2 regions of the Stenotrophomonas sp. YJH_SMC_81 genome follow, and region 2 is predicted to be linked to the other one. Evidence: riboswitches for the same ligand, from Rfam matches in the RefSeq annotation. Region 2 holds a riboswitch; the other holds the start of a gene.
The links. A riboswitch is a leader RNA that binds a small molecule or an ion and turns the genes downstream of it on or off. The one in region 2 is predicted to bind glycine.

Region 1 (4,446 bases), on a different contig from region 2:
CAGCGTACGCGGCGGATCCACCATGGCCGCCAGTTCCTCAAGAATGCCGGCCACCGCCGGTAACGCGGTTTCATCGGCCACCAGCAGCACCTGGCCGACGCCGGCCGGCGGCTTCCATTCCCAACCTTCGCTGCTGTCGGCACAGTCGGCATCGGGAGCCAGCAACACCACACGGTCGCCGGGGCGTGCATGGATGGCCCAGCGCGAGGCCGGCCCGGTCTCGCCATGCAGCACGAAATCAACATCGACTTCGCCCAGCTCTGCACGCAGCTGGCGGATGGTATAGGTGCGCATCGGCGGGCGCTGATCGTCCGGCAGCGCCCGGTAGCGGGGATACCAGTCCTCGCCGCTGGGCACCTGTGGCAGGTCCTGCCCGGGCAAGGGGAAGAATACCTTGATGCGCTGGTCCGGGCCTTCGGTCTTCATCCGCGCCACGTCGGCGCCGGTGAACACCATGCGGTCCAGGGAAGGGGAAAGAACGCGGCGCTCCTTCAGCGCCACCTCGAACAGGCGGTAGGTCTGCTGCGCAGCCATGGCGAAACCTCATGCAACGACATTGGGTCGGCTGGCTGTCGTGCACCCACGCACCGGCTGGCTGGAATGCCCAGCCTAGTCCGGCCGTTCCCTGCCGCAAGTGTTTCGGGCATCGCGGCCCACCCTACCCCTGCGCGCTGCTCAGTGACCCGTGCAGGCTGCCTGCGCCGCGCGCTCGCGCTGGTGTTCCCAGTACCAGAACACGAAACCGGCGCCGAAGAACGCCGCCTGGCCCAGTGCCAAGTGCAGCGGGCTGCCGCTCAGCAGTGGTGACACCACGCCGGCCACCACGGTGCTGATCATCAGCTGCACGAAGGCCTGCAGCGACGAGGCCAGGCCGCGCTGATGCGGGTACATGTCCAGCACCGCCAGCGCCAGGATCGGGAAGATCAGCGCCATGCCCATGCCACCCAGGAAGATCGGCAGTACCGCCCATGGCAGCACGAACTGTGGCGACAGCACCACGTAGCCAACGTTCAACAGCACTGACAATGCGCACAGGCCGAAACCAATGGAGACCTGGCGGGTGGGCGTGGTGTGCCCGGCCATGCGCCCGGACAGGAATGAGCCGGTGGTCATGCCGCCGATGGTCGGGATGAACAACCAGGCGAAACCGCCCTCGCCCAGGTGCAGGTGCTGCATCACGAACACCGGCGCCGAGGAGATGTACAGGAAGATTCCACCAAAGCCGATGCTGCCGGCCAGCGCCAGGCGCAGGAAGCGTGGATTGAAACCGATGCGCACGTAATCACGCAGCAGCACGCGCGGCGACAACGGCACGCGCGCTTCGACGGGATGGGTCTCGGGCAGGTAGCGTGCAGTGGCCGCCAGCAGGACCAGCCCGAACACCACCAGGAACCAGAAGATCAGCGGCCACCCCGCGCCACTGAGCAGGATCCAGCCACCGATGATCGGCGCGATGGCCGGGGCGATGCCGAACAGCATGGACACCTGGCTCATCAGCCGCTGCGCGTCATGGCCGTGGTACAGATCGCGGATCACCGCGCGGCCGACGATCATGCCGACACCCGCCGACAGGCCCTGCAGCGCACGGAACGCCAGCAGCGTGGTCAGGTCGGTGGACAGTGCGCAGCCCACCGAGGCGCCGACGAACACCACCAGGCCACCGAGGATCACCCGCTTGCGGCCCCAGGCGTCGGACAGCGGACCGTGCGCCAGGCTCATCAGGCCGTAGAACAGCAGGTAGACGCTGATGGTCTGCTGCACCGCCACCTCGTCCACCGCCAGGCGCTGGGCCAGCTGCGGGAAGGCCGGGAAGATGGTGTCGATCGAGAACGGGCCGAACATGGCCAGGCCGGCAAGCAGCAGGGCCATGCGGCGGGTGGAGGGAGCAACAGCGGCGGTCATGGGAAAGGCGTCCGGCAGGGCCATGCGCGGCACGCACGGCGGGCGCCGGTCCCTGTCTGCAGGGAGGGCGCCAGATGAATTCGGGTATCTGGCCATCATAGGTGGGGATTGCGCCTGATGCCATGCAGCGATGCACAAAACGCACGTCCGGGCCATCGGCCATTCAGGCGCAGCGGCCAGGCCCGTAGACGGCCAGCGGGCCCGCAACGGGCTATAATCGGCGGGCAACACGGTGGGAGAAGCGGAACACCGCTGCCGAAGGCGCAACGCCCGTAATCGCTCAGGCCCGATACCACCCGTAACAGAACTCTGGAGAGACCGGTTCGATCCGGCGCCGAAGGGGCACGAAGCTGCGGTTTTCCGCGCTTCCAAACTCTCAGGCAAAAGGACAGAGGGGCGCCCCGCAGACCGCCGACCGGCGGCTTGTGCCCGTGCGTGTGCCCTTTCCTGACGGATCCTTCGCCATGTCCCAGAACACCCCTTCCCTGCGTGAGCTCGAGCACCACAATGCGTTCGTCGAGCGCCACATCGGCCCCAACGATGCCGAGATCGCGCAGATGCTCGACGTCGTCGGCCACGCGTCGCTGGATGCGATGACCGATGCCATCGTGCCGGCCAAGATCAAGTCGCCGGCGCCGCTGGCGCTGCCGGAGTCGATGACCGAAGTGCAGGCACTGGCGAAGATCCGCGCGATCGCCGACAAGAACACCGTGCTGCGCAGCTTCATCGGCCAGGGCTACTACGGTACCCACACCCCGAACGTGATCCTGCGCAACATCCTGGAAAACCCGGCCTGGTACACCGCTTACACCCCGTACCAGGCCGAGATCTCGCAGGGCCGCATGGAAGCGCTGATCAACTTCCAGACCCTGTGCGCCGACCTCACCGGCATGGAGATCGCCAACGCCTCGCTGCTGGACGAAGCCACTGCCGCCGCCGAAGCGATGACCCTGGCCAAGCGTTCGGCCAAGTCGAAGTCGGACACCTTCTTCGTGCACGACGCCGTGCACCCGCAGACCCTGGAACTGCTGCGCACCCGCGCAGAACCGATGGGCATCGTGCTGCGCGTCGGCACCCCCGCCGAAGCACTGGAAGCGGAAGCCTTCGGCCTGCTGCTGCAGTACCCGGACACCTTCGGCCAGATCGGCGATTACAAGGCCCTGGTCGAGGCCGTGCACGCACGCGGCGGCTTGGTGGCCGTGGCCACCGACCTGCTGGCGCTGACCCTGCTGGCCGCACCGGGCGAATGGGGCGCGGACATCGTGGTCGGCAACAGCCAGCGTTTCGGCGTGCCGTTCGGCTTCGGCGGCCCGCACGCCGCGTTCATGGCCTGCCGTGACGCCTACAAGCGCTCGATGCCGGGCCGCCTGATCGGTGTCTCCATCGATGCCCAGGGCAACCCGGCCTATCGCCTGACCCTGCAGACCCGTGAGCAGCACATCCGCCGCGAGAAGGCGACGTCGAACATCTGTACCGCACAGGTGCTGCTGGCGGTGATGGCCTCGATGTATGCGGTCTACCACGGTCCGGAAGGCCTGACCCGCATCGCCCGGCGCACCCACCGCCTGGCTTCGATCCTGGCTGCGGCACTGCGCAACGCCGGCGTGCAGGTCGGTGGCGACTTCTTCGACACCCTGCACATCACCGGCGTGCATGCCGATGAGATCCACGCCAAGGCACGCGCCGCCGGTTACAACCTGCGCGCGATCGACAGCGACTCGGTCGGCATCAGCCTGGACGAGACCGCCACCCGCGCCGACGTGGTCGCGCTGGCCACCGTGTTCGGCGCGCAGGCTGACGTCGAGGCGCTGGACGCCAGCACCGCCGACGCGCTGCCGGCCGGCCTGCTGCGCCAGTCCGCGTTCCTGACCCACCCGGTGTTCAACACCCACCACAGCGAGCACGAACTGCTGCGCTACCTGCGTTCGCTGGCCGACAAGGACCTGGCGATGGACCGCACGATGATCCCGCTGGGCTCGTGCACCATGAAGCTCAACGCCACCGCCGAGATGATCCCGGTGACCTGGCCGGAGTTCTCGCAGATCCACCCGCTGGTGCCGGCCGACCAGGCGCTGGGCTACAAGGAACTGATCGACACGCTGGAAGCGATGCTGGTCGAATGCACCGGCTACGACGCGGTCAGCCTGCAGCCGAACTCCGGCGCGCAGGGCGAGTACGCCGGCCTGCTGGCGATCCGTGCCTACCACCGCTCGCGCGGCGAAGGCCACCGCGACATCTGCCTGATCCCGGACTCGGCACACGGCACCAACCCGGCCTCGGCGCAGATGTGCGGCATGAAGGTCGTGGTGACCAAGACCGATGCCAACGGCAACGTCGACGTCGAGGACATCCGCCTCAACGCCGAGAAGTACAGCGACCGCCTGGCCGCGATCATGATGACCTACCCGTCCACGCACGGCGTGTTCGAGGAAGAGGTGGTCGAGATCTGCGAGATCATCCACAAGCACGGCGGCCAGGTGTACACCGACGGCGCCAACATGAACGCCCTGGTCGGCGTGGCCAAGCCGGGCAAGTGGGGTTCGG
Region 2 (4,446 bases):
TGCTATCAATAGATCCCATGAACGCAGCCGCCACCCGCTTTTACTGGTATTACTTTCCGAAGCCACTGGCGGAGGAAGGACTGCGCTCACCCTGAAGAAAGCTTCAGACGCATTCCCGAAAGCCGCCAGCGAACCTGGCGGCTTTTTTCATGCCGCCACGCTGGGGACCCCCAACGTTCCGGAGATCTCCTGCAATGCCCCCGCACACCGACGACCTGCGTATCCGCACCATCGAACCGCTGACACCGCCCGCCCAGCTGCTGGCGATGCTGCCCTGTGACGATGAGGCTTCCGACACCGTCAGCGCCTCGCGCGCGGCCCTGCACCAGATCCTGCACGGCCGTGACGACCGCCTGGCGGTGGTGGTGGGCCCGTGCTCGATCCACGACCCGAAGGCCGCCATCGAGTACGCCCAGCGCCTGAAGCCGCTGCGCGACGCGCTGGCTGGCGAGCTGGAAATCGTCATGCGCGTGTACTTCGAGAAGCCGCGCACCACGGTGGGCTGGAAGGGCCTGATCAACGACCCGGACCTGGACGGCAGCTTCAGGATCGACAAGGGCCTGCGCGTCGCCCGTGGCCTCCTGCGCGACATCAACAAGCTCGGCCTGCCGGCCGGTGTTGAATTCCTCGATGTGATCTCGCCGCAGTACATCGCCGACCTAGTGGCATGGGGCGCGATCGGCGCACGCACCACCGAAAGCCAGGTGCATCGCGAGCTGGCTTCGGGGCTGTCGTGCCCCGTCGGCTTCAAGAACGGCACCGATGGCAACGTGAAGATCGCCGCCGACGCGGTGGGTGCGGCATCCAACCCGCATCATTTCCTGTCGGTCACCAAGCAGGGTGGCACTGCCATCGTGTCGACCACCGGCAACCCGGATTGCCATGTGATCCTGCGCGGTGGCAAGCAACCGAACTACGACGCTGGCAGCGTGGCTGAGGCCTGCCAGGTGCTGGCCAAGGCCAAGCTGCCGGCGCGCCTGATGATCGATGCCAGCCATGCCAACAGCCTGAAGAACCCCGAGAACCAGCCGAAGGTGATCGACGACATCGCCGCTCAGATGGAAGACGGCGAACAGCGCATCGTGGGCGTGATGATCGAGAGCCATCTGGTCGGGGGCCGCCAGGAACTGGTGGAAGGCCAGCCGCTGGTCTACGGGCAGAGCATCACCGATGGCTGCATCGACTGGGACACCACCGTGACCGTGCTGGAGCGACTGGCTGCGGCCGTGCGTGCCCGTCGTGAAGTGAAGGTGTCCGAAGCGGCGTGAATGAAGCCGCCTGATGGCGGCACGTGTGTGGATGGCGGCCAGCGCCTGCGGGGGTGCGGCCGCGATCAGGGCCGGCCGGAGTTGGAGACCGGCCCATCTGCACCGGCGATGCGCCTGGCGCTGCGCATGAGCGACAGCGCCAGGTACATCGCCGGGGTGGTGCAGTCGATCCGCGCCCAGCATGGAACCCCAGGCGAACGCGAACCTCAATGCACTTCGTCGTGGTACACGAACTTCGGCATTTCCCAGCGGTAGTGGATCGCCATCAGGCGCAGCGCGAAGCCGCCGCCGAGGCAGCACAGGATCGCGGTGGCGTCGGCCACGCCCCACTGCAGCAGCAACAGATACGCCGCGCCGGTCAGCAGCGCGATGATCGCGTACAGCTCCTTCTGGAAGATCAGCGGCACCTCGTTGCAGAGGATGTCGCGCAGCACGCCGCCGAACGCCCCGGTCAGCATGCCGGCGATCAGCACGATCGGCATCGCATGGCCGGCTTCCCGCGCGATCGAGCAGCCGATCAGGGTGAAGGCGATCAGGCCCAGTCCGTCGAGTGCCAGGAAGGTGCGGCGGAAGTGGTGCATCCAGCGTGCCACCCAAGTGGCGATCAGCGCCGCGCATACGGTGAACCCCAGGTACTCGGGATGCTTCACCCAGCCCAGCGGGTAGTGGCCGAGCAGGATGTCGCGCAGTGATCCACCACCGAGGGCAGTGACACAGGCGATCATGACCACACCGAACAGGTCCATGCGGCGGCGGCCGGCAGACAGTGCACCGGTCATGGCTTCGGCGGAAATGGCAATCAGGTAGATGATGGACAGCAGCATGGAACAGGCTCCGGGCGCGGTGGGGCCGGCCATGCGCAACTGCCACCACTGCCTGCGCAATGACGGGATGACGATGACCGGTGCCGCTCCCGCTGTCCTTTTGCCTGAGAGTTCAGCGGCGTTGGCCGCGTGCCCCTTCGGCGGATCGTCCCGGGCATGCCCGGTGACCTCTCTCCAGCTCGGCGAGTCGAATGCATGGTTGGTGGGATTCCAGCCCACCGGCCTGAGCGATCATGGGAGCCTGCGCCTTCGGCGGGCGCCAGCGCGGCGCCTCTCTCCTGCATTCGGGCGCCAGTATATCCGCTGCAGTGCAGCACGGCATAATCCAGGCATGGCCCCTTCCGCCCGCCCGTGGTTCCTGTACCTGCTCGAATGCCGCGATGGCAGCTATTACGCCGGCATCAGCACCGACGTGGACGCGCGTTTCGCCGCCCACCAGGCCGGCAAGGGCGCGCGCTACACCCGGGCCCGGCCACCGCTGCGCGTGCTGGCCGTGCGCGAATACCCGGACCGGGCCGCCGCCTCACGCGCCGAGTGGCAACTCAAGCAGCAGCCCCGCGAACGCAAGCTGGCCTGGCTGCAGGCGCCGGTCCTGTAGATCCACGCCACGCGTGGATGGGCTACCCGGCCCATGCGATGATCGCCCCGCGCCCAGAGCTGGAGACCCGGATGTCCACGATCGCCCTGCTGTTCGCTCTTTCCGCAGCAACGAGCCCTGCCGCCGACCCGGCCACCCTCGCGGCCATCGAAGCCACCTGCCACGACTACGTCGACGGCCAGCTGGAGGCCGACCCGCAGCGCGTCGCCCGCTCCCTGCATCCGGACCTGGCCAAGCGCGCTGTGCTCGGCGATACACCCGACGAACGCCTGGGCCTGCGCCGGATGTCGAAGGAAGAACTGGTCTCGCTGACGAAGCAGGGCGCGTTGAAGACCCCGAAGGATCAATGGGATCGTCTCTGCACGGTGCTGGACGTGACCGGCAACGCGGCCTCGGTGCGGCTGGAGACCCCCTGGTTCGTCGATTACTTCCACATGGGGCGCTTCGACCAGCGCTGGGTCATCGTCAACGCGTTGTGGTATCCAAAGCCGAAGGCACAGTGAGCGATGCGTGCCGCCGGCAAAGCATGGATCTCCGTCGTCGTGCTGGTCGCCGGCATCGCGCTGCTGCCTGGCCTGCTGTACCTGCTCGGGCTGGCATTGGCAGGCGGTCGGCCGAAGCCGGCCGACCGTGCGCCCAGTGGTGTGGCTGCGTGTAGCAGCGAGCCACGGGCGGGATACCAGCCGATGAACCCCTGGCGCTTTACCGCCCAGTTCTTCGACAAGGACGCGATGAAGAAGGTGCCTGAAGTGGAGCGGGAGGCCTTCTGGATTGCCCGGCGCTACCTGTGGCGGCAACCGCAGCGCGGCATGCTGCGCTGGCATCTCAGCAGTACCGCACTGACGATCTGGATCACCCGGCATTGGAGTGCCGCGCAGATTGCCGACACCGCGAGGAAGGAGGACTTCTGCCGGACCTGGTCGAAACGGCGGGTGTCCGGTGGCCCGATGAACCAGTAGATCCACGCCATGCGTGGAGGGTGTTGACCGGGTCAGAGCCCTTTCCTGTGGAAAGGGATCCGACCCCGTTGCGTGCAGCCCTACCGCCTCGGCCGCCGGTCATCCTGATCATCACCGAAGATGATCCGCGCACTGCGCTGGTAGCTCCAGTACGCGACTGCCCAGTTCAGCAGCACCACGATGCGGTTGCGGAAGCCGATCAGGAAGAACACGTGCGCGGCCAGCCAGAACCACCAGGCCAGCACGCCGGAAAGCTGCAGCCGGCCCAGGTGCACGATCGCGGCCATGCGGCCGATGGTGGCCAGGTTGCCGTAGTCGGCGTACTTGAACGGGCCGGGCTCGGGCTTGCCGTGCAGGCGCGCGCGGATCACCTCGGCCACGTACTTGCCCATCTGCTTGGCGGCCGGTGCCACCCCGGGTACCGGCTTGCCGTCGGCTTGGCTCAGTGCGGCCAGGTCGCCGGCCACGAACAGCTCCGGGTGACCGGGCAGGGTCAGGTCCGGTTGCACCGGCACGCGTCCGGCGCGGTCCAGTGGCACGTCCAGCGTGCGCGCCAGCGGTGAAGCGGCCACGCCGGCGGCCCAGACCACGGTGCGCGCCGGTACGAACTGTTCGCCGAGCTTGAAGCCCTGGCTGTCGATGTCGCTCACCGGGGTACCGGTCAGCACTTCCACCCCCAGCTTTTCCAGTTGGCGGCGCGCCTTCAGCGAAAGCACATCCGGGAACGAGGACAGCACGCGGGGCCCAGCCTCGACCAGCCGCACCCTGGCGCTGGCCGGGTCGATGTGGCGGAATTC

Region 1: it holds a riboswitch for glycine, as region 2 does, so the genes downstream of both, gcvP (aminomethyl-transferring glycine dehydrogenase) here and AC5P8U_RS04655 (trimeric intracellular cation channel family protein) in region 2, are expected to answer to the same signal.

The regions. Positions count from the first base shown of each region.
Region 1 is NZ_JCAFUB010000001.1:531,216-535,661, forward strand. Features, by position in the region: gene AC5P8U_RS02475 (siderophore-interacting protein) at 1-534, opposite strand, end outside; gene AC5P8U_RS02480 (multidrug effflux MFS transporter) at 676-1,902, opposite strand; glycine riboswitch at 2,202-2,304, shown strand; gene gcvP (aminomethyl-transferring glycine dehydrogenase) at 2,367-4,446, shown strand, end outside.
Region 2 is NZ_JCAFUB010000002.1:229,842-234,287, forward strand. Features, by position in the region: gene AC5P8U_RS04650 (3-deoxy-7-phosphoheptulonate synthase) at 195-1,268, shown strand; gene AC5P8U_RS04655 (trimeric intracellular cation channel family protein) at 1,475-2,092, opposite strand; glycine riboswitch at 2,177-2,280, opposite strand; glycine riboswitch at 2,294-2,383, opposite strand; gene AC5P8U_RS04660 (GIY-YIG nuclease family protein) at 2,424-2,690, shown strand; gene AC5P8U_RS04665 (nuclear transport factor 2 family protein) at 2,762-3,193, shown strand; gene AC5P8U_RS04670 (hypothetical protein) at 3,197-3,649, shown strand; gene AC5P8U_RS04675 (NAD(P)/FAD-dependent oxidoreductase) at 3,730-4,446, opposite strand, start outside.